Regions from separate parts of the Variovorax sp. LjRoot290 genome, predicted to be linked through region 2. Evidence: predicted binding sites of a transcription regulator. Region 2 holds the regulator's gene; the other holds the start of a gene.
What was found. Region 2 encodes FNR, which switches genes on or off when oxygen is low (the NO sensors DNR and NnrR bind a similar motif). Its sites were predicted from a motif close to TTGATNNNNATCAA; they were not measured.

Region 1 (3,961 bases), 1.6 Mb from region 2:
GCCGCATCCTGCCGCATCCTCGACGGCGCCGGCGGGCCTAACCGGCTGTTTGCGGCCTGACCGTCGGAGCGCAGCGGGTTCAAAGTGACCTGGTAGATCTGCTCCAAGTCCTTGATGCGCACGCCTCGGGGTTGCGTCCTCGGCGCCGATCGACAGCGACCCACGACGCTTCAGGTTAGCAGGCGAGCGGGTCTTGTTCGGCGTACTCCCGGTCGAGCAGGCAGCCGGTCGCCTTGAACCAGCAGATCGAGTCGTGCGCGGCGACGACCGCCAGCTTAATCTGCTCGGACGCACCCGGGTCGGCCAAAGCCGCCCACTTGGCGCTATCGGCCGCCTGCTCAAGCTCGAATACGGCCTCGCGTTGGCCGGGGGCAGGGGCGCCTTCCACCGCGGGCCGCGTTTTCGCGAACTTCCGCCGAAACTCCGCAACGACCGCCACGAGAACTGGGCATGCTATGCCGTCAGCCGCCAGCGCGGCTTCAGCCGCGGTCAATCGGCTGTCGAGCTGGAAGCAGACCTGTTTCGAAATCGTTGTCGTCATGATGCTCTCCCAGTCAGGCCGGCCGCCCCCTGAAAAACACCCCTACGGCCTTCCTGCGCGGTTCTCCCGCCGCCACGTGCTCTCGGCCGGGCGCTGTGCCGGGAACGGTGCGTGCGTTTTGGCTGTAGGCTTATAAATTGTAGTCAGGCAGCTCGACCCCGCAAGGAGCAGGCCGCCGCGCTGCTGGTCTGCATCACCCCACTGCCGGCCGAGGCCAGGCCCGCGACCACCCGGTGCAAATCGCCCCTGCGGTGGCGAGTCGATGGCGCAGCGGTTGCAGAGCATGGACGAACTGTTCAAAGGCCAGCCCTGGTACCTGCGGTTCAAGCTGAGCTTTCGCGACTTGGTGGAGATGATGGCCGCCGACCCGCACGAGCGGCGGACGTCGCGTGCTCTTTATGTCGGGCGACGATGCGCCGGCTGCGGGTCTTCCCATATTCGCAGTGCGTAGCTCATTCGGCTCCGAAGGGTAATTCTTCGACAGCAGAGCGTCGTCGAGGGGCGGAGGTTGGAGCCCGAGACGAGGGTCCGCTCATGGCCCTTTGCACTCGCTCAGCCGTCCTGAAAGTGCTTGATCCGGTGTGGTGCTTGGGCCCGCGCGCCACGGGATCTTCACGCGGCGCGCCACCGAACATTCGAACATTCCCGTGTCGCGCCTGCGGACCTTCGTGTATGCGGGCCGTCCAACGGCCATGTACGGCGGCTTAGGGCCCCAAAGAAGGTCGGCAGGGTCAAGCGCTGCCAGAATCGTGCAGGATGTATCCGAGACGGCAACATGGGCGCAGCACTTTACGAGCCGATCAATGTGTACAAGCCTGTGGCGGCAAACATCGGAGTTGTCGACGGGCCCTTTGAATACCTGACCGTGGCTGGCGTCAGGCTGCCGCTACCGTTCACCACCCGCATGACGGTGGTGCGCCTCTCGAACGGCGATCTTTTCCTTCACTCGCCGACGAAGTTCGATCGCAAGCTTGCAGACGAGCTTGAGCACCTCGGGACTGTCCGGTATCTGATCTCCCCCAACCAGTTCCACTATGCCAACATTGGGGAGTGGTTGAACGCCTTTCCGGATGCCGTCGCATGGGCGTCGCCGGGCGTACGCAGAAGGAGCAGAGCGCGGCGCGTGGAGATCCGTTTCGGGAGAGACCTCGATCTGGACCCGCCGGGCGAATGGCGGAACGAACTGGACCAAACGCTGTTTCCGGGTGGCTACTTCAAGGAATTCATCTTCTTCCACCGGGAATCAGAATCTCTCATCGTGACGGACGCCATCATCAACATCGAGTTGGACAAGATGGACGAGCCTTGGCGAACGTTGACGAGGATGAGCGGGATGTACTACCCACGCGGGCAGGTGTTCTTCGGGATGCGCCTGCCGCTGTTGTTGCAGCGGAAAAAGGCAGCTGCGGCCATCGCGAAACTTCACGCATGGCGGCCTCGCCGCATCTTGCTCAGTCATGGGCGCTGCTTCGACGCGGATGCAGACGCGGTTATCCGCCGGATTTTCGGAAAGCTTGGGAGGTGAGAATCCGAGGGCTGCTCCTGGGCCAACGGCTGTCACACGCCGTCAGGCCAGATACGGACAAGGTCGCCCGCTGGCAGCTGCGCGGAGTTTTGGGGCGACGCGGAATTTGACGCGGATCAAATCCCGGGCGAATGGACATCCGGATACTGGCGGCCAGTCAACCTCATCCCGAGCCGCCAGCATGAACCACATGAAGCCGGAAGATCTGCAGTCCTTCATCGAGCGTCTGGACATCCTGAAGCGGTGGGCGCTCAGCGAACGCGCCCAGCTGCACGACGGCCGCGCCGAGCATGCGCCCGACGCGCAGGCTTCCGAGCCCTGCCCTTCGTCGGCTGGGGAAGTCGGCAATGTCACGGCCTTCGCTGCCGTCAAGGTTCGTCGGCCGACGCTGCAGGATATCGAACAGGCACTCCAACGCATCTCCCTGGGCCTCTACGCGCTTTGCCTCGATTGCGAGCGTGTCATCGCGCGCGAACGCATGCTGATCGAACCGGCGGCCATCCGGTGCCACGCCTGTCAGTTCAGGCTGGCCCGCTGAACGCTGGAGCATTGCAGCCAAACTCGCCCTCGCCCACGGCGCTCGACCTGAAGCGCCGCGTGTTGAACTTTCGGGCGCCAAGGCCCGTTTCGCCAACCCTTGACCTCCGTCAAGGTGAGCGCTGCTGCGCCGCCCACAATCCGGCTCCTCATCCACGGAGGAAACTGAATGCAGCAGGATCGTGACGTCCTCATCGTCGGCGCCGGTCCGACCGGGCTGGCTTTGGCCATTGCCCTGGCCGACGCCGGCTTCACCGCTACCGTGCTGGACGCCCAGCCGCGCGAGGCCCTGGCCGCCCCGGCCGAGGACGGACGCGACATCGCGCTGACCCACGCCAGCGTGGCCACGTTGCGCGCACTGGGACTTTGGCAGCGCCTCTTGCCCGAAGAAATCGGGCGCATCCGGGAAGCGCGCGTCATGGATGGCGATCGGCAGCGCTCGGCGCTGTCCTTCAACGCGCACGGCCACGGCGCCGACGCTCTGGGCTGGATCGTGCCGAACCATGCACTGCGCCGCGTCAGTTTTGCAGCTGCGGCACAGCGCCCGGGACTGCGTCTGATGGATAGCGCGCAGGCGCTGCGCATCGGCACCTTGTCCACGCACGCGGAACTTGAGTTCGGCACCTCACCGTGCGCGCCGCACCATCTGCGCGGCCGCCTGCTCGTCGCGGCGGACAGCCGATTCTCCTGGTCCCGCCGGCAGCTCGGCATCGCGGCCGACATGCATGACTTCGGCCGCACCATGATCGTGTGCCGGATGCAGCACGACCTGCCACATGACGACGTCGCGTATGAGTGCTTCGGCTACGAACGCACGCTCGCGGTGCTGCCCGCTGCGGGCCATGTCTCGTCGGTCGTGGTGACCACCGACGCCGCCGCGGCGGCGCAGCTGTTGGCATTGCCCGAACGTGCGTTCGCGACCCTGGTGGAGCGCCAGTTCCGCGGCCGGCTGGGCCGCATGCAACTGCTCGGGCGGCGCTTCGCCTACCCGCTCGTTGCCGCGTATGCCCGCCGCTTTGCGGCCCTGCGCAGCGCGCTGGTCGGCGACGCGGCCGTCGGCATGCATCCGGTCACGGCCCACGGCTACAACCTAGGCTTGCAAAGCATCACCTCTCTCACACACGCACTCTGCGCAGCCCGCGCCGCCAACCAGGACATCGGCGCCGCCGCGGTTCTGGCGGGCTACGAACGCAGGCATCGTCGCGATTCGGCCCTGATCTACCACGGCACGAATGCCGTGGCGAAGCTCTATGCCAGCACCGGCGCACCGCAGCGCTTCGCACGTCAGCTGATCCTTCGCGCGGCCCAGCATCTGCCACCGCTGAAGGCGGCGATCACTGCGCGCCTCACAGGCCAGG
Region 2 (3,961 bases):
CGCTCCGATCTCAAGGGCGCCGGGCTCGGCAAGCTGCTGTTCGCGCAATTGATCGAGCACGCCAGGAGCCGCGGAATCGGCCGTCTCGTGGGCATCATCCTGCGCGAGAACACGCGGATGCTGAACCTGGCGCGCGCCATGGGCTTCGAGGCCGATCCGGCGGAACCGGCCGATTCGGGCGTGCGGCGCGTGGTCAGGACATTGAACAGTCCGATCATCACCCCTTGATCCATCGCAAGGACGCCCGCCCATGTCTGGCGCACGATGGATGGCATTGAAGCCACAAGGAGCGTGCGCAATGAAGCGGAATGTTGGAGCTGCCGATCGCCTGCTGCGCATCACGGCGGGTGCCGCGCTCATCGGCCTGTCGGCTGCCGGGACGATCGGGCCATGGGGATATCTGGGCATCGTGCCCCTGCTGACAGGCCTCTTCGGCGCCTGCCCCGCCTACGCGCTGCTCGGCGTCGGCACCTGTGCCAGCGACAGCCCTCGGGGCCGGCCAGGACGACCGTGAATGTCGGCCCATCGAGGCGCCTTGGGAGATCTGCCATGTGGATGATCGTCGCGGTCTTGGTGCTGCTCGGCGCGGCGCTGCTGTGGCTCGCCCTCCAGGCGCTGATTGCCTGGATCACCCTGGATTGATGCTTCGCGATATCCCTGGCGCGCCGGCGGCTCGGCGAACGCGCAGCTTCAAGCGACACTGAAGGTATGAGCAACTCGCCCGGCCAGGCGCGGTCGTCGGCCTGGCCGTGGCGTTGGGCATCGGGCTCCTGCTCGGCTTCGAGCGCGAACGTCGCAAGGGGTCGCAAGGGCGACGGTGATCGGCGCGCCGCCGCAGGCCTGCGCACCTTCGCCGTTGCAGCATAGGCGGGCGCTTGCCGACCATCACTTCGTGCGCGGCGCCTTGGTCGCGGTCAGCGCCAACACGGTGACCCGATGTACCCTGGCCGCCATCGCGGGGGTTGCAGCTTCGCGCTGCGTATCGCCGCCGCCCTGTTTGCCAAACTCGCATGCACATGGGCCGCTGCCGTCTGGTTTGTGCTCCATTGAAGGCTAACCCGGCGCTAAGGCGCGGCCGAAGCTGTCTCTCCGCTCAGCGCCCGCCTTTTCGCCCGCCATGATTCCTCAGCGGCCTCGTGGCTCGCCTTTGCTGCCATGCGCAAGGCATCGCGCGCTGTCCGGAGATCTTCGTAGACAGCGCTCGCGGCGCTCTTGGCTTGCGCCGTGCTCGCCCCAGCGAACTGGTCGGACGCCGCCTCGATCTGCTCGAGCGCCCGATTCCAGGCGACAGAGGCTTGTTCGCTCGCCTGCGCCGCATGCTCGGCCGCTGTCTTGCTTTGGCTCGTCGCGCGATCGGCTGCAACAAGCGCCCTTTGCCAAGCGCGATGGGCGGACAGCCCGGTCTTTCGTGCCGCTTCGCCGGCCGCCTTCACGCGGCGATCAGAGGGCCGAGCTGCATACCTTCTTGCCTTGAGCAACGCCGCAGCGGCGTCCTTGGACGCGTTTCTTGTGGCCGAGGCTGCATCGAGAGCCGCCTGATATGCAACGTCATGGGCGGCCATGCCCTGCATCTGAAGGTCTGGCTGCGCGGGGCGCTGCTGGGCAGCGCAAGGGCTCATGAGCGCGGCGCAGACGGCCGAAAGTCCGATCAGCGCGATCATGTTGCGTCTCATGGTGTCTCCCTTCAGCGGCACCATATGTCGATCTGATGACTCAGGTCGATCCACAGCGCCTGAATTGCCACTGCCGCAAGCAGGCCGCCGGCAAGCCGGGTTCCCCATTCCTTGCGCGCAATGCTGGCACCTGAACGCAAGCGCTGCCACAGCCAAGGGGCCAGAACCAGCGACACGCCGCTGCCCACGGCAAAGAGGGCCATCGTCAGTGCGCCTTGCGCCGGTCCGTTGGCCAGCCCGGCAAGCATCAGCGCGGAATACAACAGACCGCAAGGCATGGAGACCCAGAGCGCACCCGTCGCGAGCACGCCGGCCATCGAACCGGTGAGCGGCCGCAGGCGCGTCGCGAGCGCGCGCCCGATACGGTGCGCCCAGAGTGGCTGTCGCCCGAGTGCGGCGAGCACCAGGCCCCAGGCGAGCACGAACACATGAAGCAGCACCCACAGAGGACGCAACGCCGCGACCTGTTCGCTTGCGAACCCGAGGCTCTGCATCGCCGCTGCGGCGGCCGCCCCGGCAGCCGTATAGCCCGCGATACGGGCCGCATGGAAGGCGACGGATGCGGAAACGGCCGGAGGGCTCGCCGAAAGCGGCGCCACACCACCATCCACCGGCACGCGCACGATGCGGATCACGCCGGCACAGGCAGCACCGCACATCGCGACGCAATGGGGCCCGCCGACCAATCCCATCAGGAGCGCAGTGCTGGCGAGCGCAGTCTGCATGATCAGACGATGCGCGAGAAGCGCGTGCGGTTGTGCTCGGCCGGGACGCGAGATGAATCGGCAGGGGCGAGGGCGAGAGATGTGTTCATTGCGGCGGTGGGTCTGGCAAGCAATGACCCACTATGCGGGCAGGTCGACCCGTCATCCTTGATGTGCATCAAGCCTGGGCGGCGCACCGCGTCACAGAATCACTGCAACCCTCGACGCCCTCCATGAAAGCCGAACACATCAAGGTCGCCTGCTCCAGTTGCACCCTGCGCGAGCTGTGCATGCCCGCGGGGCTGGAGCCGAGCGAGTTGAAACGCATCGACGAGATCGTGGCCACGCGGCGCAAGGTCCGACGACGCGAGACGCTCTTTCGCAACGGCGAGCCCTTCACCTCGCTCTATGCGATCCGCACCGGTGTCTTCAAGACCCGCGTGGCGACCGAGGATGGGCGCGACCAGGTCACCGGTTTCCAGATGGCCGGCGAAATCATCGGCCTCGACGGCATCGTCAACAACCAGCACACCTGCGACGCGGTCGCGCTCGAGGATGCCGAGGTCTGCGTGATGCCCTTTCACCGAATCGAGGAACTGTCGCGCGAGGTCGCGGCGCTGCAGCGCCACGTGCATCAGATCATGAGCCGCGAGATCGTGCGCGAGCACGGGGTGATGCTGCTGCTGGGAAGCATGCGGGCCGAGGAACGCCTCGCGGCTTTTCTGCTCAACCTCGTGCAGCGCCTGCACGCGCGCGGTTTCTCGCGCTCCGAGTTCGTGCTGCGCATGACCCGCGAGGAGATCGGCAGCTACCTCGGACTCACCCTCGAAACCGTGAGCCGAACGCTCTCCAAGTTCATGGAGGATGGGATCGTCGAGGTGGAGAAGCGCAATCTTCGCATCGTCGACGCCGAGGCGCTCCGGCGCATCGTCAATCCTCCCGGCTGTTGATCTCGGAGGCCGGCCTGGTCAAAAGCAGCGTCAGCGCGCTCGACCCTATCGCCAGCAGCCAGAAGACGAAGAAGCCGGCCGCATAGACTGTCTGGCGGGACAGGCCGACGGCCTCGCCGCGCCAGTGGAGGTCGCCGGGGTCGACCAGTGCAAACACCAGCAGTTCGGCCGCGCTCGCCAGCAGAAAGGCGGGCCAGAGAATCGACATCCAGTTGCGCGTCTTCATGACCATCAGCGCCTGGGTGCGGGCAGGTCGGCATCAGGCGTTGCCGCATGATTGCGGCCCGCCAGCGCGGGCATCAGTTTCTTTTCGATCAGATGCTTGTTGATCTCGATGCCCTGGCGGTAGTAGTCTGGCGCCACCACCGGATCGGGCGTGCGCAGGGCGAGCCAGAGCGTCACGAAGCTGGCGACGACGACCACCGCGGGCCCGGCCATCACCATCCACAGCAGCGGGAACTGCCACCAGGGTTCGCTCTTCGGGGAAGTCATCGCATGATCGTCCATCTTGTCTCCTCTTTGCCAACTCAACGAGGCACCAGGAAGGTCGCCTTCTCCGACACCTGCGCGCTGCCGTCGGCCGAGCGCACGTCGAAGTGCACGACGTGGGAACCCGCGGTGGCGCTGCCGTAGG

Region 1: the regulator FNR is predicted to act here: its motif matches at 2,704-2,717, upstream of ubiM (5-demethoxyubiquinol-8 5-hydroxylase UbiM).

Annotation. Positions count from the first base shown of each region.
Region 1 covers NZ_CAXURW020000002.1:36,654-40,614, reverse strand. The annotation lists gene ACSQ9A_RS29070 (hypothetical protein) at 1-122, opposite strand, end outside; gene ACSQ9A_RS29065 (hypothetical protein) at 176-541, opposite strand; partial or broken gene ACSQ9A_RS29060 (IS6 family transposase) at 804-902, shown strand; gene ACSQ9A_RS29055 (hypothetical protein) at 1,317-2,066, shown strand; gene ACSQ9A_RS29050 (TraR/DksA family transcriptional regulator) at 2,248-2,604, shown strand; gene ubiM (5-demethoxyubiquinol-8 5-hydroxylase UbiM) at 2,773-3,961, shown strand, end outside.
Region 2 covers NZ_CAXURW020000002.1:1,626,393-1,630,353, reverse strand. The annotation lists gene ACSQ9A_RS36950 (bifunctional acetate--CoA ligase family protein/GNAT family N-acetyltransferase) at 1-228, shown strand, start outside; gene ACSQ9A_RS36945 (YgaP family membrane protein) at 299-514, shown strand; gene ACSQ9A_RS36940 (hypothetical protein) at 1,065-1,661, opposite strand; gene ACSQ9A_RS36935 (sulfite exporter TauE/SafE family protein) at 1,685-2,398, opposite strand; gene fnr (fumarate/nitrate reduction transcriptional regulator Fnr) at 2,611-3,327, shown strand; gene ACSQ9A_RS36925 (hypothetical protein) at 3,308-3,553, opposite strand; gene ACSQ9A_RS36920 (FixH family protein) at 3,559-3,834, opposite strand; gene ccoG (cytochrome c oxidase accessory protein CcoG) at 3,855-3,961, opposite strand, start outside.